Regions from separate parts of the Vibrio sabulosilitoris genome, predicted to be linked through region 2. Evidence: predicted binding sites of a transcription regulator. Region 2 holds the regulator's gene; the other holds the start of a gene.
What was found. The regulator PurR, encoded in region 2, represses purine synthesis genes. The targets are predictions, from matches to a motif close to TNANGNAAACGTTTNCNTNA.
Positions count from the first base shown of each region.

Region 1: a site for PurR is predicted at 1,691-1,710, ahead of guaB (IMP dehydrogenase). Genes of this name have one in related genera too.

Region 1 covers NZ_AP029599.1:3,226,032-3,229,481, reverse strand. Annotated here, with positions in the region: gene ACZ5R2_RS15140 (zinc ribbon domain-containing protein) at 1-159, shown strand, start outside; gene xseA (exodeoxyribonuclease VII large subunit) at 273-1,652, opposite strand; gene guaB (IMP dehydrogenase) at 1,825-3,288, shown strand; gene guaA (glutamine-hydrolyzing GMP synthase) at 3,420-3,450, shown strand, end outside.
Region 2 covers NZ_AP029600.1:1,461,116-1,480,692, forward strand. Annotated here, with positions in the region: gene aspS (aspartate--tRNA ligase) at 1-1,719, opposite strand, end outside; gene ACZ5R2_RS22015 (DUF72 domain-containing protein) at 2,019-2,894, shown strand; gene ACZ5R2_RS22020 (D-alanyl-D-alanine carboxypeptidase family protein) at 2,917-4,074, opposite strand; gene cmoA (carboxy-S-adenosyl-L-methionine synthase CmoA) at 4,384-5,112, shown strand; gene cmoB (tRNA 5-methoxyuridine(34)/uridine 5-oxyacetic acid(34) synthase CmoB) at 5,201-6,172, shown strand; gene ACZ5R2_RS22035 (ATP-dependent zinc protease family protein) at 6,291-7,061, shown strand; gene ACZ5R2_RS22040 (inactive transglutaminase family protein) at 7,073-8,578, shown strand; gene ACZ5R2_RS22045 (alpha-L-glutamate ligase-like protein) at 8,582-9,547, shown strand; gene torD (molecular chaperone TorD) at 9,726-10,379, shown strand; gene purR (HTH-type transcriptional repressor PurR) at 10,565-11,578, shown strand; cyclic di-GMP riboswitch class I at 11,718-11,829, shown strand; gene ACZ5R2_RS22060 (TfoX/Sxy family DNA transformation protein) at 11,941-12,531, shown strand; gene ACZ5R2_RS22065 (TVP38/TMEM64 family protein) at 12,814-13,515, shown strand; gene ACZ5R2_RS22070 (putative signal transducing protein) at 13,524-13,838, shown strand; gene ACZ5R2_RS22075 (alpha/beta fold hydrolase) at 13,858-14,658, opposite strand; gene glgA (glycogen synthase GlgA) at 14,812-16,266, opposite strand; gene glgC (glucose-1-phosphate adenylyltransferase) at 16,268-17,560, opposite strand; gene topA (type I DNA topoisomerase) at 17,994-19,577, opposite strand, start outside.

The DNA of each region.
Region 1 (3,450 bases), on a different replicon from region 2:
AATAAGTGTGAAGTGCGCGTTAAAAAGCTCGCCTTCTGCCCAGACTGCCAAGCCCAATTAGAGAAGCTCCAAGCCTGCGGCGCCGCCAGCTATTTCTGTAACAGCTGTAACGAGCTAAAGTCTAAATCGCGAGTCAGGGTCGAATTCGTACAAGATTAACAAAAGGAACGAGGTGCGAGGACGCTGCGCTTCGGGGAGCGAGGAGTCACAACGAGGTGGAAACTCCTCGCCTCTCGCAGGGCAAAGCCCGATCTCGCCTCCCGCCTCTGCGCTTAGCGCGCAATAGAAGTAACGTCACCATCAGCAAGTCGCGTCACCAACACATCCCCGGATTTAACTTGCTCAGCCTGTGTAACGACCTGTCCAGATTCTAGTTGGGTGATCGAGTAGCCGCGCTTGAGTGTTGCCAGTGGGCTGACCGCATCGAGCTTTTCAGCCGCGAGTGCGACTTGGTGTTGGGAGGTCAGAAGTTGACGCTTTATGGCGTCTACCAAGCGATGCTGGGTGCGACTGAGTTGATGTTGCTGTTGGTTAATGTTGTTGACTGGTGAGGCAGACAGGATTTTCTGCTGCTGACGTTCAACACCACTGCGTTGCTTGGTCATATACAGTGCCATCGCGTGTTGCATGCGGCGCTCGAGTTCATCGAGCTGTTGTGACTGGCGTTCAAGTTGATAGCTTGGGTGCTGTTTCTCGAGTCGGTGCAGCAGTTGCGCTCGACGCTGCTTTTGCTCTTGAAAATACAAACGTGCGGCATTGAACAAACGGTTGACGCGAGTTTGTACACCTTGACGCTTATGGCTGTTATCACGACTGACTAACTCGGCCGCGGCCGACGGCGTTGGTGCGCGCATATCGGCAACGAAGTCAGCGATAGTCACATCAATCTCGTGGCCAACGGCACTAATGATGGGGATCTGGCTCGCCGCAATAGTGCGGGCAACAATCTCTTCGTTAAAGGACCATAGATCCTCAAGTGAGCCACCACCACGCCCGACGATCAGTACGTCACACTCATTACGCTCATTGGCGGTACCAATGGCTTGAGCGATCTTAATCGCGGCATCACCACCTTGGACCATGGTAGGGTAGATCACCACTGGAAGCGTCGGGTCACGCCTTTTCAGCACATCTAAGATATCAAATAGAGCAGCACCCGTTTTCGAGGTGATGATCCCAACCTGTTTAGGGTGTTCAGGAAGCGGCTGCTTATTGGTTTGGGCGAACAGCCCCTCGCCTGCAAGGCGCATTTTTAGCTCTTCGAACTGCTGCTGCAGCCGGCCATCGCCTTCAGGCTGCATACTTTCGATAATCAGTTGATAGTCGCCGCGTGGCTCATAAAGCGATAGGCGCGCTTTGACTAATACCTGCTGCCCAGACTGTGGCTTAAAGCTGACGCGGCGATTATTACCACGAAACATGGCGCACTTAACTTGAGCGCGAGCATCTTTGAGCGTGAAGTACCAGTGGCCCGATACCGGGGCTGAGAAGTTGGAGATCTCACCGAGCAGCCAAACGATACCCATCTCGTTTTCAAGAAGGAGGCGCACTTCGGCATTGAGCCGTGAAACAGTGAAGATATTAGGATTGGTCGCAGCAGACACAGCGAATCTCAGGGCGTGAATATGGAAGTTAGCGGCAATATAATACATAGCAAGGGGTAAAACGCAAATAAAAAATAGAAAAATGTGTAGCCAACCGTTTTCGTTGACCGTATAATCCCTCCGCAATATCTAATCCAAACACAGCCAAGTGCACTCATTATGCGAAACGATGAGTTTGGGTTTTTCCATTTTTACCTATCCTAATTGTGAGATATTGCAAATGCTAAGAATTGCCAAAGAAGCGCTGACATTCGACGACGTACTCCTGGTGCCAGCACACTCCACCGTTCTCCCAAATACAGCTGATCTTCGCACTCAGCTGACGAAGAATATTACTCTAAACATTCCAATGATCTCTGCGTCGATGGACACCGTGACCGAGGCCCGTCTGGCTATCGCTCTGGCGCAGGAAGGCGGCATTGGTTTTATCCATAAGAACATGTCTATCGAGCAGCAAGCTGCTGAAGTTCGCACAGTTAAGAAATTTGAAGCTGGCGTAGTGACAGATCCTGTAACGGTTAACCCACATGCGACGATTGCCGATGTTGTAGCTTTGACTGAAAAGCATGGCTTTGCTGGTTTCCCGGTTGTTGCCGAAAACAATGAGCTAGTGGGCATCATCACTGGTCGTGACGTACGCTTTGTAACTGATTTGTCCAAATCTGTTGAGTCAGTAATGACCTCAAAAGAGAACCTAGCTTCAGTGAAGGAAGGTGCAACGAGTGAAGAAGTGCAAGAGAAGATGCACGAAGCGCGCGTTGAGAAAGTACTGGTAGTGAACGAAGAGTTCCAACTGACCGGTATGATCACGGCAAAAGACTTCCACAAAGCAGAGCGCAAGCCAAACGCATGTAAAGACGCACAAGGTCGCTTGCGTGTCGGTGCTGCAGTGGGTGCTGGCGCAGGCAACGAAGAGCGTGTTGCAGCCCTTGTTGAAGCGGGTATCGATGTTCTTCTAATTGACTCTTCGCATGGCCACTCTGAGGGTGTTCTAAACCGTATCCGTGAAACTCGCGCAGCTTACCCAGAACTCGATATCATCGGCGGTAACGTAGCGACCGCTGCTGGTGCTCAGGCATTGATCGACGCTGGCGTTAGCGCAGTGAAAGTGGGTATCGGCCCAGGCTCAATCTGTACTACTCGTATCGTAACGGGTGTCGGTGTTCCTCAGGTGACAGCGATTGCTGATGCGGTTGAAGTTGCTAACAAGCAAGGCATTCCTGTGATTGCTGACGGTGGTATCCGCTTCTCTGGCGATATCTGTAAAGCGATTGTTGCTGGTGCATCTTGTGTGATGGTCGGTTCAATGTTCGCTGGTACTGAAGAAGCACCGGGTGAAGTGATTCTATATAACGGCCGTTCATACAAAGCGTACCGTGGTATGGGCTCTCTTGGCGCGATGTCTCAAGGCTCTTCAGACCGTTACTTCCAGACTGATAACGCTGCAGACAAGTTGGTACCAGAAGGTATCGAGGGTCGTATCGCGTACAAAGGTCGCCTAAAAGAGATCGTACACCAGCAAATGGGTGGTCTGCGTTCAAGCATGGGTCTAACTGGCTCTGCCACTATCGAAGATATGCGTACTAAAGCTGAATTTGTCCGCATCTCGGGTGCAGGTATGGCGGAATCGCACGTGCATGACGTTCAAATCACTAAGGAAGCACCAAACTACCGTCGCGGTTAATTTCTCAGCAGAAATTAGAGACTCTGGATAAGAGTCGCCCGACGAAAACGTTTGCTTTTTCCTTGAAGCATTTAAGCGGGGCGAGTAAACTCGCCTCGTTTTCTTAACCCAGCTTAAAAAGACTGCCCAATATGACAAAAAATATTCATGACCAGCGTATCC
Region 2 (19,577 bases):
TGGGTTAGCAACACTTGGTGCGTCAGTTAGCAGACATGATGCTGCGGTTGTTTTCGGGAACGCAATCACGTCGCGGATGTTTTCTGTGCCACACAGTAGCATCACTAGGCGGTCAAGACCAAATGCTAGACCTGCGTGTGGTGGTGTACCGTATTTTAGAGCATCCAGCAGGAAGCCGAACTTCGCGCGTTGCTCCTGCGCATCAATACCTAGAATATCAAATACCGCAGACTGCATCTCAGCGTTGTGGATACGCACAGAACCGCCGCCCACTTCGTAGCCGTTGATCACCATATCGTATGCGTTTGAGTTGGCCGCTGCTGGGTTAGCTTTCAGCTCTTCTGCGCTCACACCTAGTGGTGACGTGAATGGGTGGTGCATCGCGTGCAGGTTGCCCTCGTCGTCTTCCTCGAACATTGGGAAGTCAACTACCCAAAGTGGTGCCCATGCTTTAGTGTCAGTCAGCTCAAGGTCGTTACCTAGTTTAAGACGCAGCGCACCCATCGCTTCTGCAACCACGTTGGCTTTGTCCGCACCAAATAGGATAATGTCGCCAGACTCTGCGCCAGTGCGCTCAAGAATGCCGTTGATCACTTCTTCATTTAAGAACTTAGCAACTGGAGACTGGATGCCTTCCATGCCAGCAGCGCGATCGTTGACCTTCATCCACGCTAGGCCTTTCGCGCCGTAGATGCCAACAAACTCACCGTAGCTGTCGATTTGCTTACGTGTCAGCTTAGCGCCACCAGGTACGCGGATCACAGCAACGCGACCTTTCTCGTCGTTTGCCGGGCCAGAGAAGACTTTGAACTCAACGTCTTTCACTAGGTCAGCCACGTCAACCAACTCTAGTGGGTTACGTAGGTCTGGCTTGTCTGAACCAAAGCGACGCATCGCTTCAGAGAATGGCATGATTGGGAACTGACCAAGGTCAACGTTCAGTAGCTCTTGCCACATATCACGAACCATCTGCTCAGTCGTTGCACGGACTTCTTCCGCGCTCATGAATGAGGTTTCGATATCGATTTGAGTAAATTCTGGCTGACGGTCAGCACGCAGGTCTTCGTCGCGGAAACACTTAACGATCTGGTAGTAACGATCGAAGCCTGACATCATCAGTAGCTGCTTGAATAGCTGTGGCGACTGAGGCAATGCGTAGAAGCTGCCTTTGTGGACACGGCTTGGCACCAAGTAGTCACGTGCGCCCTCTGGGGTCGCTTTGGTCAGTACTGGTGTTTCGATGTCTAGGAAGCCGTTGTCATCAAGGAAACGACGCACGAAGCTTGACGCTTTTGCACGCAGCTTGATGCGGTCGCTCATTTCAGGACGACGCAGGTCAAGGTAGCGGAATTTAAGGCGCTGCTCTTCGCTGTTGTTTTGGTTGAAGTCAAGTGGCAGAACGTCAGCACGGTTGATGATCTCAAGGCCGTTAGCGATGATTTCAACTTCACCGGTTGCCATGTCTTTGTTCACTTGGCTCTCTGGACGAACGCGCACTTCACCCGTTAGCTTGATACAGAATTCGTTACGCAGTTGGTTTGCAACTTCGTATGCTTTTGCCATATCTGGGTCAACGACTACCTGAACGACACCTTCGCGATCTCGCATATCGATGAAAATTAGACCGCCTAAATCACGACGACGATTAACCCAGCCGCACAGTTCTACAGTTTGTCCAGCCAGGGACTTGTTCAGGTGACCACAGTAATGGGTACGCATAATGAAATTCCCAATATCTTAAAATTTGTTGATGACTCTCCACCAGCACTCATTTGCCGATGGTTCAAAGTTCCATTTATACGCTGAAAGCCCGATGAAATCGACCATTCAGTTTACAATTTGGTGTGTTTTATACCGAACTGGTAGCAATTAGCTTATTAAGTGTGCAAAAGCCTACCAGAAAGGCAAAATTTGCCGCGATTATACCGATTATTGACGAGGAGATATAGAGCTGATGAGGGGTGAAAAGCACGTCGATATGACGTAGATTAAGTGAACCATTCACAGAGTGAAACCAAATGAAAGACTATCCGCTCAGACTGGGCCTAACTCTATGGTCACATAACCAGTGGCAGCACACCGTTTACGGCAAAGGCACCAAGCCTGCCGAGCGCTTGGCAAGGTATGCGCAGTATTTCCACACTGTGGAGGGCAATACCACATTTTATGCCACGCCCAACCTTGCCACTGCGCGCAACTGGCGCGATGCGACCCCAGACGACTTTCGTTTTACTTTTAAATTGCCGCAGCAAATTACTCACAGGCAACTGCTGCACAATTGCCGAGGAGAGCTGAATGACTTTCTTCGCGCCATGGCGCCTGTGGTCGAAAAAGTCGGTCAATGGACGATACAACTCCCAGCCTCATTTGGTTTTGAGCACTTAGAGCAGCTAAAAACCTTCTGCCACGCCTTCCCACGAGAACTGCCACTGGGCGTAGAGGTCCGTCATCCGATTTTTTTTGCCAAAGGGCCTGAAGAGCAAGCCCTTAATCAGTGGCTTATCGAGCAAAAAATTGACCGTGTGATTATGGATAGTCGCCCAGTGTTCGCCGCCCCGCCCACCACAGCTGCGGTCATCGATGCTCATCAGAAAAAACCCAAGGTTCCGGTCCATGCACTCGCTACGGCCTCCAGACCTATGATCCGCTTTATTGGTCATCCGGAACTCGATGAAAACCTCGGCTTCTTTACACCTTGGTTAAATAAGATCCCCGCTTGGATATCGCAGGGGATCCAACCCTATTTAATGATCCACACACCAGACAATGTGCTCGCACCAGAGCTAGCGCTGTCGTTATATCAAGCTCTCGAGGATACAATGGGGGCAAATAAACTGCCGCCGATCGCTCATTTGCAAGAGAGTAACTCAAGCTCACAAATTGACTTGTTTTAAACGGGTAGTCCACCCTAGTTCATCAACTTGCCAAAAACGAAGCAAACAAAGATTTAAACCACAACACCGCACCGTCCCAAAGCTTGGTAAACCAGTTACCTTCTTCAACAGCCTGAGCGCTGACTAGTGGGTAGCTGACCACCACCTCTTCGTCGTCTGTCCAGATTATTTGACCTACCTCTTGCCCTAAGCTAATTGGCGCCATCAATGGCTCATTAAGCACAACAGTGCGCTCTAGGGTTCTGCGTTTATTGCGCGGGAAAGTAATATAGGCGTCTTTATCAAAGCCAGCATCGATTTGGTTAATATCGCCTTTCCATACGCGGACCTTCGACTCTACATCGCCCCGATCAGCAATCTTTAATGTGGTATAAAAGCGAAAACCATAGCTAAGCAGGTTTCTCGACTGACTCGCCCGAGCATCTTTACTATTGGTGCCCATCACCACTGAGATGAGTCGGTTGTCGCCATCGATGGCCGAGCTGACCAAGCTGTAACCCGCATTTGAGGTGTAGCCCGTTTTACCGCCATCAACATTCACCGCGTTATCCCACAATAGACTATTGCGGTTGTACTGCTTGATATCATTCCAAGTAAACTGCTTTTCGCTGTATATCTGATAAACCTCAGGCACATCCTCAATGATATTTTTCATCAGCAGCGCCATATCACGCGGAGTCGTTTGAATGCCCTCGGCATCCAAGCCATGTGAATTGATAAAACGGGTATCGTACATGCCAAGATTATCCGCCCACTCGTTCATCAAACTGACGAAGGCAGCTTCACTGCCAGCCACATGCTCAGCGAGGGCAACACAGGCGTCATTGCCCGATTGAACGATGACCCCGCGCATCAAATTGGCCACGCTAATTTGATCTTTAGGGGCAATAAACATCTTGGATGACTCGGGAAACTTTTGCGACCAGGCGTTCACGCTCACCGTCACCGTATCTTGCCAATCCAAACGCTGAGCCAAGATTTCTTGCCCCACCACGTAGGCAGTCATCAACTTAGTCAGACTGGCTGGCGCTAAGGCGACATCACCATTTTGCTCAGCGATCACCACCTCAGAGTGATAATCCATCAACACATACCCTTTGGCACTAAGCTCCGGAGGACTGGGAACATCAATCGCCGATGCAATACCGCTCCAACACCATAGTAATGTTACCGTTACCAACAAACGCTTTTTCACAATCTGTTCTCCCTAACTTGACTAACCAACACCGTAAACTCGTACTGGTCGACTGAAGAAATTCACTTACAGTTCAATAGATAAGCGCAAAAATTTCCTTTGCTATCTTGAGCATAGTCCACATTACCCGCGGTACAATATTGAAAAGAGAAATGTCCTTTAAAACTTAACCGAGTGGACAAGCAAAAAGTGGCTAAAATGAAGTCATTGAGCAACTTGGATTTTTACCGTAAAATACGCGCCTTTTTTGCCACTGGTAAAAGGTGGTCAGGCTAGTGTACAGCGAGAGTCAGTATGAGAAATAAAGACACGATATTTTCTGCGCCAATCGATAAGATCGGTGATTTCACTTTTGATGAGCGCGTGGTCGAAGTCTTTCCAGATATGATTCAACGCTCGGTACCTGGCTACAGTAATATCATCTCAGCGATTGGTATGCTCGCCGAGCGCTTTGTCAAACCCAATACACGGGTTTATGACCTTGGCTGCTCGCTTGGCGCGGCGACCTTATCGATGCGCCGTCATATTCACCAAGAGGGCTGTGAGATCATTGCAGTTGATAATTCACCCGCGATGGTGGAGCGCTGTAAACTTCATGTGAACGCCTATCGCAGTGATACGCCGGTTGAGGTAGTTGAGGCTGATATTCGTGAGATTGAAATCAGTAATGCCTCTGTGGTGGTACTTAACTTCACCCTGCAATTTCTGTCCCCTGAAGACCGATTTGCTCTACTGGCCAAGATCCATAAAGGTCTGCGCCCAGGTGGCATCTTGATCGTGTCAGAGAAGTTTGTCTTTGAAGACACCGTATCCAACGAGTTACTGATTGACCTGCACCACGATTTTAAGCGCGCTAACGGCTACAGTGAGCTTGAGATCAGCCAAAAACGCAGTGCGATTGAGAATGTCATGCGCCCTGACTCAGTGGCGATGCACAAACAGCGCTTTGAGCAGATTGGCTACTCAAGCTTTGAGGTCTGGTTCCAGTGCTTTAACTTTGGCTCGATGTTCGCCATAAAATAATTCGCTCTTGCTGCCTAGCCCCCTAGCCAAGCAGCAAGTGTCACTTTGATGCTAGGGACTACATTCTGATTTTTTGGGTTCAACCACTATGTTTAATTTTGCCAACTTCTACCAATTGATTGCACAAGACACCCGCTTACAGCCTTGGCTCAATACCCTGCCGCAACAATTAACCGATTGGCAAAATGCAGAACATGGTGACTTCGCGCGCTGGGTCCGTGCCTTGAATAAGATCCCAAACGGCCAACCTGATCAAATCAACCTGACCGATAAGGTTGAAATGAGTAACGACACGCCAATGCCTGCCGGTGAGCTTAAAAAGCTTGAGAACCTGCTGCGCACCTTCCACCCATGGCGCAAAGGCCCCTACCACGTTCATGGTATCCACATTGATACCGAGTGGCGCAGTGACTGGAAGTGGGATCGCGTACTGCCCCACATCACACCACTGAAAAACCGCTCAGTGCTGGATGTCGGCTGTGGTAACGGCTATCACATGTGGCGCATGCTTGGTGAGGGTGCTCGCCTGTGTGTCGGTATTGACCCTTCGCACCTGTTTTTAATCCAGTTTGAGGCGATTCGCAAACTAATGGGCGACGATCAGCGCGCGCACCTGTTGCCGCTGGGCATTGAGCAACTGCCGAAACTTGAGGCCTTCGATACTGTATTTAGCATGGGCGTACTCTATCACCGCCGCTCGCCGCTTGATCACCTTATCCAATTGAAAGATCAGCTTGTTTCTGGCGGTGAATTGATCCTCGAGACCCTGGTTATCGACGGAGACGAAAACGCAGTGCTGGTGCCTGTTGAACGCTACGCTCAGATGCGTAATGTCTACTTCTTCCCATCGGCGAAAGCGCTCAAGGTTTGGCTTGAGCAAGTCGGTTTTGTCAACGTGCGTATTGTGGATGAAAACACCACTTCAGTTGGTGAGCAGCGCACCACAGAGTGGATGACTCATAACTCTTTACCAGACTACTTGGACCCGAATGACCCAAGTAAAACCGTCGAGGGTTACCCGGCACCAAGAAGAGCAATCCTTGTAGCAAATAAGTTATAATTGACAAAAACTTAACTCAACTCTTGCTCTAACACACATCCCACCCAAAGGAAGGCTTTTCGCCTTCCTTTTTATGGGGTAAACTCGCGCTACTCGGGTTTATCAATAACAAACAAAAATGACTTCAAGACTTTTCCCTGCACTCGTCGCCGTTGGCTTATCCGGATGTGCAACGACAGATCACGTCGCTCTCCATGAGCAAACTCTTGAGCAAGTTAAATCATCTCAGCTTGCGATTGTTAACAAAATTAATCGTTTAGAGCTACAAATTTCCAACCAGAGCGACTACATTGAAAGTCTGGAGTACGAGATTGCCGAGCTCAACTACACGTGGGATCTGCGTCTTGAAGAGGCAGGACTTGACCAGCAAGTAGTGCTAGACGCGGAAGAGCAAGAAGTCGAAGTGGCAGAGACTGCCGACCAGAAACCAAGCGAACACAATGATGTGGTACTTGGTGGGGTTGAGCGCGTTAGTTTTGACAACCTTGAAACAGAGCTAAACGCTCGTGTTGACACTGGCGCTTCAATCTCTTCCCTTAACGCCGCTGATATCGAGCAATTTGAGCGTAATGGTAAGCGCTGGGTTCGCTTCCACATTGCAGATTCAAAAGGCCAGAAGATTGAGGATGCGTCGTCTAAGCCAGTAAAAGTTGAAGCACCAGTGGCTAGAATGGCGAAGATCCGTCAATCAAGCAATACGGATAGTGAGCGTCGTTATGTGATTGATCTGTGGGTTCGCTTAGGTGATATCCACGAGAAGACACAATTTACGCTCGCCAATCGCTCTCATATGACTCATCCAGTGCTGCTTGGTCGTGATTTTATTCGTGACATTGCACTTGTTGATGTGAGCAAAGATTACATTCATACGGAACGTAAACAACAATAACAAGGTAACTTATGACGTCTAAAATTCCATTCTATATCTCTGTCGTCCTGTTGGTTACGGCTGGGATTGTACTCAGTGTGCTTAGACACCAAACCTACGGTGTGCCCTGGACGCCCGGGGAGACACGTCAAGTATGGGATATCGAAGCACGTATCGAGTTTTCTGGTAAAGGTGAGCCCATTAAAGCCTCACTCGCCGCACCACATACTCAGCCTGGCTATACGTTGATCAGTGAATCAGCATCTTCTCAGGGCTACGGTGTCTCTTATCTACAGACTGATGCAGGTCGCCGTGCAGAGTGGTCGATCCGTGAAGCCACCGGCCCGCAGACCATCTACTACAAAACTCAGTTCTTGGTTGACCCAAATGCCGATGTCGAGCCTATCCCACCGCAAGGTGAGCGTGGTAAGCCTACCTTCAGCGGCCCCGTTGAAGCTGCGGCACTGGCTTTGATTGACCGTTCCAAACAACGCTCTGCTGACGATATTACCTTTACCCGCGAGTTGATTAAGTCGCTTAACGACAGTGACAGTCAAAACGCCGCGCTGATCCTCAACGACATGCCTAAAGTTGAAGCGGTCGATAAGATCCTCGCCTATGCGGGTGTTCCGAGCAAAGTCGCCGGTGTGATTGAGCTAGAAGACGGCCGCCGCCGTCAAAGCATTCAGCCAATGAACCAGGTTTGGGATGGCAAGCAGTGGCAGCTGTTTAACCCGCAATCGGGTGTTCAGGGAATGGCGCCAAATATTCTGATTTGGGACGAGTCGAATGTCTCGCTTCTGGATCTGATTGGTGGCAGTAACAGCCAAGTCCTATTCTCTATGATTGCCCAAGAAGTTTCTGCCCAGACGGCGACCAATAATAAAGTCGACGCCGACGGCCTGCTAAACCTCTCGATTCACAGCCTTCCGCTGGAAGAGCAGGCAATGTTCAAGACCATCATGCTGATCCCTATCGGCGCCCTTATCGTCGTGTTCTTGCGTGTGATCATCGGTCTTAAGACCTCGGGTACCTTTATGCCCGTATTGATTGCGGTAGCGTTTGTCCAAACTCAGCTTGTGACGGGTATTGTTGGCTTCCTACTTATCGTCGGCACTGGTCTTGTGATCCGTAGTTACCTTTCACGACTTAACTTACTGTTGGTCGCACGGATCTCGGCGGTGATCATCACGGTAATCATGATCATCTCAGTATTTACCGTTGTCGCCTTCCGTATTGGCCTGACTGAGGGCTTATCGATCACCTTCTTCCCGATGATTATCTTGTCATGGACCATTGAACGTATGTCAATCTTGTGGGAGGAGGAAGGCGCTAAAGAGGTTATGCTCCAAGGTGGTGGCTCACTGCTCACTGCTGTGCTTGTGTACTTGGCGATGACCAACAGCTATGTCCAGCACCTAACATTTAACTTTATCGGTCTACAGTTTGTCGTACTTGGCGGTATCTTGCTCCTTGGTACCTACACTGGCTATCGTCTAACTGAGCTGCGTCGCTTCAAACCGCTAACGGAGGACTAAACGATGTTTTCACGTTTAACCTCACCCGGTAAACTGCGCGCCAAAGGGATCATGGGCATGAACCAACGTAACCACAGTTACATTGGCCGCTACAACGATCGCTCTAAATACCCTTTGGTGGATGATAAACTCAAAACCAAGATCATTGCTGAGGCAGCGGGATGTACTGTGCCAAAACTGATTGGCACCATCTCTACCCAGGCGGATGTGAAACGAATTCACAAGATGGTCAAAGATTGGCCGGGCTTTGTGATCAAACCGGCTCAAGGTAGTGGTGGTAAGGGTATCTTGGTGGTGATTTCCCACCAAGATGGCGTCTACACCAAGCCCTCTGGCTCAACCATCAACGAAGAGGACGTTGAACGTCATATCAGCAACACACTTGCTGGCCTGTTCTCGCTCGGTGGTAAAAACGACGTGGCCGTGGTCGAAAACTTGATTAAGTTTGATGACTGCTTTGAAGGCTACAGCGTAGAGGGAGTGCCTGATGTTCGGATCATCGTGTTCAAAGGCTACCCTGTCATGGCCATGATGCGCTGCTCAACCACTGCTTCAGATGGCAAAGCAAACTTGCACCAAGGCGCCGTCGGGATTGGTATTGATATCGCCACAGGGCGCGCCGTCCGCGCAGTACAGTTTGACCAACCGGTTGAGCACCACCCAGACACTGGCCAAGAGCTCAGTCAACTGCAAGTCCCACACTGGGAGCGTCTGCTTGAACTTGCCGCGAGTGCCTGGGAGATGACTGGGCTTGGTTATATGGGTACTGATATGGTTCTGGATAAAGAAGAAGGGCCAATGGTGCTGGAGTTGAATGCTCGTCCAGGATTAGCGATCCAAATTGCCAACGGCAGTGGCTTGCTTCCGCGACTGAAGCATATTGAAAACCTTGAGCTCCCAGCGGAATACCCTAAACCCAAAGAGCGGGTCGCCTACGCTGCTAAGCAGTTTGGTGTCTTCAACAAGTAAGTCAGTAAACAGCAAAAATGCCGCCCTCTCATCGGGCGGCATTTTTATTCATACTAACAATCGATTACGTCAGGTCTCCTAGAAATGCTTGTCTATTACTCTCATTATTGCTCCATGCCACTATTTAGAAATTAGTTATACTTATCAACATAGTGAACGAGATGTGGGGTTGGTCGTGATTGAAGAAGTGAAAGCGTTTAATGATAAGCGAGCAGAGATCTACTGGTGGCTCTCAAGCCTGTTCAGTCGAGAGCTGGACGACAAAGATCTTGCCCAGTACCAAAGTCCAGAAATTCGCGCATTTCTGAGTGGCTTGGAGGAGAACCCACAGTTAAAGCAACCCGTGGCAAACTTTATTGATACGCTCAATCGCCTGCAAGACAGGGAAGACGCTCAATTGGAACTCGCCGCTGATTTTTGCGACTTGTTCCTTAAGTCTGATAAAGAAGGGGCCTTACCTTATGCCTCGGTATATCTGGATCCTGAACATATGCTCAATGGCCAACCAGCCCTGAAAATGAAGCAACTTCTCGCTGAGCATAATATTCAAGTCTCCCAAGGTTTGAATGAGCCCCCAGATCACCTCGGTGTCGAGCTCGATTTTCTTGGCAACCTCATCATTCGCTCGAATGAACTCGAGCAGGAGCGCCACCTTGAACAGGCTTTTGCTGAGCAAGAACAATTTATCCGCCAATACCTGCTCACTTGGGTACCTCAATTTTGCGCCTTATGTAAAAAACGCGACCAGTTTGGGTTCTATGCTGCAGTAAGTGAGTTACTGCTCGCCTTTCTCAAGCTGGACTGTCTTTACTTATTGGGCGAGGAAAGTTAGCCCAATTGGCGATTAAGTTTGCACCGCAAACGATAGCAGTCTAAAATGTTCGGATATTTTTAGCCGCTTTCGTAAAAGCGGTTTTTTTGTTTACCCCTTAGCGAATACCGCATTTCCCTCACCATGATACGTTCGAACGCTTGAGATCTGTGCGGTAACCATAAGTACTATTAAGGAACACACCAATGGCCACTATTAAAGATGTCGCACGTCTTGCTGGTGTCTCTACCACAACGGTATCGCACGTTATCAATAAGACCCGATTCGTTGCTGAGGCTACCCAAGAAAAAGTAAACCAAGCGGTGAAGGAGCTTAATTACGCTCCTAGTGCGGTGGCGCGTAGTTTGAAGTGTAATTCAACCCGTACCATCGGCATGCTCGTCACTCAGTCCACTAACCTGTTTTTCTCTGAGGTCATTGATGGTGTCGAGAGTTACTGTTACCGTCAGGGCTACACCCTAATTTTGTGTAACACCGGTGGTATTTACGAGAAACAGCGCGATTATATTCGTATGCTGGCCGAAAAACGTGTCGATGGCATTCTGGTCATGTGTTCAGACTTGACTGAAGAGCTCAACGAGATGCTCGATAGCCACCCTAACATTCCAAAAGTAATCATGGACTGGGGCCCTGAAACCTCTCAAGCTGACAAAATCATTGATAACTCTGAAGAGGGCGGTTACCTTGCGACCAAGTTTCTAATTGATAAGGGCCACCAAAAGATTGCTTGCCTTAGCGGCCACTTTGAAAAGGCTGCGTGTATGGAGCGTATTAGCGGCTTTCGCCGCGCGATGGATGAGGCGAACCTCAATGTGGTTGAGGATTGGATCCTTGAGGGCAACTTTGAGTGTGACACTGCCGTCCTTGCCGCGGACAAGATCGCTGCAATGGATGAAAAGCCGACCGCGGTATTCTGTTTTAATGACACCATGGCACTTGGTCTTATGAGTCGCTTGCAGGAAAACGGTATTCGTATCCCTGAAGATATGTCTGTGATCGGTTATGACAATATCGAGCTGGCCGAGTACTTCTCTCCACCACTGACCACCGTACACCAACCGAAACGACGTGTGGGTAAAAATGCCTTTGAGATCCTGTTAGAAAGAATCAAAAACAAGGAGCATGAAAAGCGAGTTTTTGAGATGCACCCAGAGGTCGTAGAGCGACTAACCGTCAAAGATATCAATAATTTAGATTAATTTTTGAAGCAAAATCAAATGCCTACACGGTTAGTGTGTAATTGAAAAGAATTGACCAGTCTTTTTTGGGACTAATATCACGTTACGGTTAGTAAATGTGTGATATCAGCCCAGCTTTTTATTATGATTTTGGCGTATGCCACGCACAGGGCAAACCATCTGAAAGGGTGGGACGCAAAGCCTCCGGCCTTACCCTTCAATTACTTGGGTGAAAACTCTCGTTTTTGAAGAAAGGTAGCGGGGTTGCCGACGGTGAAAAGACCCTTCATTTACCTGCTTCATGTAAGTGTCGCGTCGTTTTTGCTAAATTCTCGGGCCTGAATTTAGGTGGCTGTTGTTTCACTACCGAGATTTACAAAACCATGGATAGACCAATTTTAAAAGACTCAATGCGTTTATTTGAGCAACTAGGGAGCGTAAAATCGCGATCAATGTTCGGCGGATTCGGCGTTTTTGTCGATGATGCAATGTTTGCACTCATCGTTAGCAATCGTTTGCACATTCGCAAATGCAGTGAATTAGATGCCGAAATTACCGCCAAAGGCCTCGAACCTTATGTTTATGAGAAGAAGGGCTTTCCTGTTGTTACTAAGTATTTTCAACTTGCTGAGGATTGCCTAGAGAATCCCCAGCGTCTGCTTGAGATGGCAACAGTGGCTCTCGATGCCGCAAAAAAAGATAAAATTAAGCAAGAAACCGCCAAGCCGCAGCGCCTTAAAGATTTACCTAATCTGCGCCTTGCGACGGAAAGAATGCTCAAAAAAGCAGGGATAGGTAGTGTTTCTGAGCTCGAGGAAGCGGGCTCTGTTAACGCTTATCGCGCGATTCAGGAAACCCACACTGTACCGGTTAACCTTGAGCTGCTCTACTCTCTAGAAGGAGCACTCAGAGGCACCCACTGGTCGGTGATCCCTCAGCAGCAACGTGATGATTTAGCTAACCAGCTTTGCTAATCGTTGATATAACCTGCTATTCTTTACCTAAATTTTAGCCAGCGATCAGCTGGCTTTTTTGATTTTCGCGTATCTCTAAACTCTAACTGTGAATAGACTTCATTAGCTTTGGGGGCCAATTGAGGTGTTCCTACGTGCTCTAGAGCCCTCGCTAGCCCGTACTCGAACCTCGTAGAACGACAGCCTGTTGCCTTTTTTTTTGGTGAAAGAAATTTCTCTCCTATCCTGTCTGTATAGTCAGTCCAATTACGGTATACTGCAGCTAAAACAGGGATTAGAGTGATGAAAAAGTTTTTTAATACAAAAGTGATTTTGGGTGTGGTTTTGGTGGCTATCATTGTAACACTAGCGACACAATTTGGTCAGTATCTGACGCTCGAGAACGCCAAAGAGCAACAAGCGGCACTGCGCAGCATTATCGACGCTAACTTTGTCACTGCAGCGGCAATTTACTTTTTCGCTTATGTCGGTATTACTGCCTTTTCGGTACCTGGCGCTGCAGTGGTTACCCTACTCGGTGCAGCACTGTTTGGTTTTTGGACCAGTTTAGTCTTAGTGTCTTTTGCTAGCAGTATCGGTGCAACGCTTGCGTTTCTTAGCAGCCGCTTTTTGCTGCGTGACTGGGTACAGGGTAAGTTTGGTGACAAACTAGGTACCATCAACAAAGGTATCGAGAAAGACGGTGCGCTGTACTTGCTATCGTTACGCTTAATCCCAGTATTTCCCTTCTTCTTAATCAACTTGCTGATGGGTCTGACACCTTTGTCTATCGGTCGTTTCTACCTCTTTAGCCAAATTGGTATGCTGCCCGGCACAGCGGTCTATCTAAACGCCGGTACTCAACTGGCACAAATAGACTCGTTAGGTGGTATTGTGTCACCTTCAGTGCTGATCTCATTTGCGCTACTCGGATTGTTCCCGGTGCTGATGAAGTGGGTAATGAACTTTGTCGAGCGTAGACGTAATGTCGCTGCAACAAAATAAGGACAGCAATGAAGATTTATTTTGCTAAACACCCACCCGAAGCTCATATCGTCGCGCAGATGCTCCAGCAACACCAGATCCGCTGTGAGGTGCGCGGCGATGGTTTGTTTGGCTTGCAAGGGGAACTACCGTTTAACGAAGAGACCTTTCCTCATGTTTGGCTGTATAATGCCGACGATAGAATCGCCGCCGAGCGCTTGATTGAGCGCTATCTATTTCAACAGCAAGCCAGTCTCTCTGGATGGCAATGCAGTGAGTGTCAGGAACACAATGAGGGACAGTTTGGTGCTTGTTGGCAATGCGGAGCACCGGCACCACATTAGTCGAGAGAGAGGTGCTGGATTACGCCGGTGAGTGACGCTTAATAAATGAGATTGAGTGCGCGTTAAACTCTTCCGGACGCTCAACGTTACACACATGACCACAATTCTCGATTTCAAGCAGCTCACTCTGGGCATGGAGCGACACCATCTCTCGCACAGGCTTGATGAACATGTAGTCACGCTCGCCCATTAAGTACAGGGTCGGGATCGGTAATTCTCTATCACGAAAATAACGCATCAGTGGATTAACGTCCGTGGCAAGTTTAAACCAACGCTTGAACTCTTTTTGGCACAGCTTCTTGGCTTCACGCACAAACATATGTCGTGACTCACGCTGACTGCGCTGCGGCATGACGATATAGGCAAATAAGCCGTATAACCACATGTAAGGCAGGAAGTTCTTGCTCATGTCACCCAGCTTAACCAACACCTGTGAACGGGCGTTTAGGCGGGTTACAGCGCCTCCTAGCACCATGCTGCGCACACGTGGTGCCTCTAGTTCAGCCACATTACGGACAATAATCGTCCCTAGTGACATACCGACAAAGTGCGCCGATGAAATACTCAGGTGATCGAGCACTTTCAGAACATCCTTGGTAACGTCTTTAAAGGTGTAGTGGTTGGTGATGATATCTTTAATGAACTGATTGGACTTACCATGACCGCGCAAGTCGACCAAAAGCAAGTTGAAATGCTCGCGATATGATTTTATCTGCTTAAACCAAATTGACGAGCTGCCGCCAGCTCCATGGACAAAAACCACCCACTCCTTGCTAGTTGGGTGCTTGAATGTCTTGTGAAAAAGCAAACTGTTTGACATGTTTCTGTATTACCAATAACGAACTCACACAAAATCCTAGCATAAAACCCTAACAAACGCTCTATCAATATTTGTAACTGGGAATTGCTCAACCGTAGATACAGCAAGGGCTGAATCAAGATTCAGCCCTTTATATTAACGCCAATTTTCAGCTTAGTGCTTGAGTGCCAACTGGTACATCTTGATGTACTGATGGGCAGACTCTTGCCAACTAAAGTCTTGAGACATGGCTCTTTGTTGAACCTTTACAAAGCCCTCTGAGTCTTGCAGCATAAACAACAACGCACGCTGCATCGTAACTAACAGTGCTTCAGGCGTTGGCTGATTAAAGCTAAAGCCTGTCGCCTGCTCTGGATGCAGATCATAATCGACAACGGTATCTTTCAGACCGCCCACTTCACGCACAATCGGCAGCGTACCATAGGCCATACTATAAATCTGATTCAGACCACACGCCTCAAACTCAGATGGCATCAAGAAGAAATCAGAGCCAGCTTCAATCAGGTGTGCAAATCGATTACTGTACGCCTCAAGAAATGCAAACTTGTTTGGATAATTCTGAGCAATGCTGCGCAGCCAAGAGGCAATCTCCGCCTCACCGGTACCGATGATCACCACCTGAACATCGTTGTTCAGGAACTTCTCGATAATTGGCAGCAAGTAAGAGAAACCCTTTTGGTGGCTTAGACGACACACCATACCAAACATGGGTTTATCGCCAACCGGCAGTCCCACCTCTTGTTGAAGCGTGTGCTTCGCATCCGCTTTACCCTTTTGTAGAGAGGCCGTGTCACTGGTGTACGGTGTCGGCAAAAACTCGTCTTTCGACGGCTCCCACTCCGAGTAATCACAACCATTAACTATGCCATGCAGATCCGAGGCACGATGAACAAAATCATCCACCATACCGTGTGCACCCAGAGGAGTGAGTAGCTCAGAAGCATAGTTCGGGCTGACTGCATTGATCTTATCGGCAAAGGCAATTCCCGCACGCAGCATACTCACTTGATCGTGACCATACTGAAGGAACTCCATACCCGATAGGTTCAGCTCAGGAATATTCTGTACCTGATGGTAGTGGAATATCCCTTTAAACAATGCGTTATGCACCGTAAGTACACTCTTCATTGAGTGGAAAAACGGGTCTTCACGGTAACGCGTTTTGAGCAGAAACGGAACAAAGCCAGTATGCCAATCATTCGCATGCACGATATCAGGGCGAATATCCAGCTTCGGCAACACGTCTAGGCTTGCTGCACAGAAGAAGCTAAAACGCTCACCATTGTCATGATAAGCATGGTTATTCTCTGCATAGAGCTCTGGCCGGTCGAAATACTGAGGACAGTCGATCAAATATACATCGACGCCGTCAAGTTGGGTTTTGCGCACGCAATAGCTGGTGTGCGGCCAATGGTTCAGTTCAGTTTCTAAGATCACCTGGGTGTCTGAAACATGGGAGATGCTGCGATACGCAGGCAGCACGATCGCCACCTCGTGCCCCAGCTCTTGCAATGCTTTTGGCAGCGCCTTGGCTACATCCGCCAAGCCGCCACTTTTCACTAGTCCTTGTGCCTCTGAAACGGGAAACCAGAGATTTAGTTTTTCCACTTTAGTATCCTACTTTACTTCCTTTCGCAATCACGACAATGCCTTCAGAAGAAACGTGGAAGCGTTTAGCGTCCAACTCGAGATCTTCGCCGATGACGGTGCCTGGTGCGATTTCAACGTCTTTATCGATGATGGTGCGACGGATTTTACATCCTGCGCCAATTTTCACATCACCTAAAATAACAGATTCAGACACGGTTGTACCAGAAGCAATGTTGGTGCGATAGCCGAGAACCGACTTGTAAATCGTTGATCCTTGGATATAACTTCCCCCTGAGACCAAACTATCTGTGATCTTCACCTTACGGTGATCGGCATCAACAAAGGTCGCCGGTGGGAATGGAGGGTAGTAGGTATGTAACTGCCAGTTGCGGTTATAAAGCGAAAACGGAGCATCTTCCTCTAGCAAGTCCATGTGCGCTGACCAGTAAGAGCCAATCGTACCCACATCACGCCAGTAGGTTTGTGGCCTCTCACCCGGAATATCATTGGTTGAGAAGTCATAAACATACACGTCGCCACTTGGGTAAAGCTTTGGAATGATATCTTTACCAAAGTCATGGCTCGACTCAGAGTTTTTGGCATCTTCATGTAGCTCACTACATAGACACTCGGTCTCAAAGATGTAGTTACCCATTGAAACCAAAGCCATATCAGGATGGCCAGGGATTGGCTTAGGATTGGCCGGTTTTTCTTCAAAACCAATCATTTTGCCATTTTCATCTACTTCAATAACACCAAATGATGACGCCTCAGCCAGCGGCATACGCAGCGCTGAAACAGTCAGGCTTGCTTTCTTTTCTTTATGGAAATCAAGCATCTGACGAATATCCATCTTGTAGATATGATCGGAGCCAAAAATAGCGACTTGATCCGGATCTTCAAGCTTGATAAAGCCAACGTTTTGGTAGATTGCATCTGCTGTACCCTCGTACCAACGCTTACCATCACGCATCTGCGCAGGGATAAGATCGATAAAGCGCCCAGTGATGCTGGTTGGGTTCCAACCTTTTTTCATGTGCACGTATAGAGATTGTGATTTGAACTGAGTCAACACGTAAACCTTCATTAAGTCGGCATTACGGAAGTTGTTCAGTGCGAAATCAATTAATCGGTAGCTACCGCCAAAGGGAACAGCAGGTTTAGTACGTGTTTCGGTAAGAGGCATCAGACGTGAGCCTTCTCCACCAGCGAGGATCATCCCTAAAACACCAGCCATAGTTTTCTCTCCATATTTATATTTATCATTTAACGCGTACCCTGCTTTGAAAAAGTGAGGGGAACAGAAATACACGTTTGTAGGGCATCGCTTGCAAGCTGAGACACGTGATTAATTTTGTTGATACGTGTTTCAAGTCACAAGCGTCACCTTATGTCAAGAATAAGCCAGCTGCCTATCCATCGATCTTCAGCGATAACATTCTTCAATGGAATTTGCTCAGCCTTGGGAAGAGTAAGACCGAGTCGTTATATGCGAAAAACGTTACATGCGAACAAATAGAAAAGAGCAGTTTTCTTGACACCATTAAGCACCTTGTGTGCTTAAGAGAACCCATTATGAAGAAAAGTTACTAGCAGCGTCAGTGTCGGTGGTCACAAATTTTATTCTACAGTGGACATACCTGTGTATTCTTAGGTATCAGTTTCATTTTTGCAATATAACTTCCATGCAATCGCGACATAAAAAAGGGCGACCCACTGGCCGCCCTGATGTTTACAAATGGTGGTTATTTTTTAGGCTTCTTGCGCTTGTCGGTGATTTCCCACTTACCGTCAATGTACAAACCTGTCCAACCAGAAGGCTTACCATCATCTTCCGAGCGGATGTAGTTTTCCTTGGTCTTGCGGCTAAAACGAACAACCGCAGGACGACCGTCTGGGTCATGCGTTGGTGCCTCGGCAAGGTAGTGGAACTTAGGCGAGATGCGGTCTTTAAAGCGAGCAAGTTCCTCAACCAAAGGCGCTCTTGTTTCACGCGATTTCGGGAAGTTGCTCGCTGCCATAAACAGGCCTGACGCCCCATCACGCAGCACAAAGTACGCATCAGAGTTGGCACATGGCAACTCTGGGAAGTGCACTGGGTCCTCTTTCGGTGGCGCAACTTCACCATTTTTCAGAATTTTACGCGTGTTCTTACAGTTTTCATTGGTGCAATCCATGTACTTACCGAAACGGCCATTTTTGAGCACCATGTCAGAACCACACTTGTCACACTCAACAACCGGACCATCGTAGCCCTTAACCTTGTATTCACCATGCTCAACCACATAGCCTTCACAGTTCGGGTTGTTACCACACACGTGCAGCTTGCGCTTGTCATCAATAAGGTAAGCGTCCATCGCGGTTTCACAGATTGGACAACGCTTCTTGGCGCGCAGCGCCGCCGTCTCAACGTCTTCCTCAAGCACGTTGATAATCCCTTCTTCATCGCCAAGGTTGATGGTCGTCTTACAGCGCTCTTTTGGCGGCAAAGAATAACCAGAACAACCGAGGAATACACCCGTTGATGCAGTTCGAATACCCATTGGGCGTGAACAAGTCGGACACTCAATATCGGTCATCACGATGTGGTTTGGCTTCATGCCACCTTCGCCTTCATCCAGCTCTGCTTTTTGCAGCTCGTCAGTGAAGTCGCCGAAGAAATTATCCAGCATGTGTTTCCAATTCACCTCACCTTCCGCAATTTGGTCGAGTTTCTCTTCCATGCGCGCAGTGAAGTCATAGTTCATCAGATCATCAAAGCTATCATCGAGACGATCGGTGACGATCTCACCCATCTTCTCTGCGTAGAATCGACGCTGATCAACTTTAACGTAACCACGATCTTGGATCGTTGAGATGATCGATGCATAAGTCGAAGGACGACCGATGCCACGCTTCTCAAGCTCTTTCACCAAGGCCGCTTCAGTAAAACGTGCCGGTGGCTTGGTAAAGTGCTGCTTAGGATCTAGGTTTTGCAGATCCAGCGTATCACCCACCTGCACTGCAGGCAGGATCTGATCTTCATTTTTACCCAGTGGGCGCTGAACGCGTGTCCAACCGTCAAACTTAAGGATACGGCCCTTGGCTTTGAGGGTGAACTCGGCAGCTTTAACGCTCACTGTGGTTGAGTCGTATTTCGCTGGCGTCATCTGACACGCGACGAACTGATTCCAGATAAGCGAGTACAGTTTGTGCGCATCCGCTTCCATACCTTTCAGATCGTCTGCCTTGACAGCCACATCAGATGGACGGATAGCCTCGTGCGCCTCTTGTGCGCCCTCTTTGCTGCCATAAACCAGTGGCTTAGCAGGCAAGTAAGCGTCACCAAA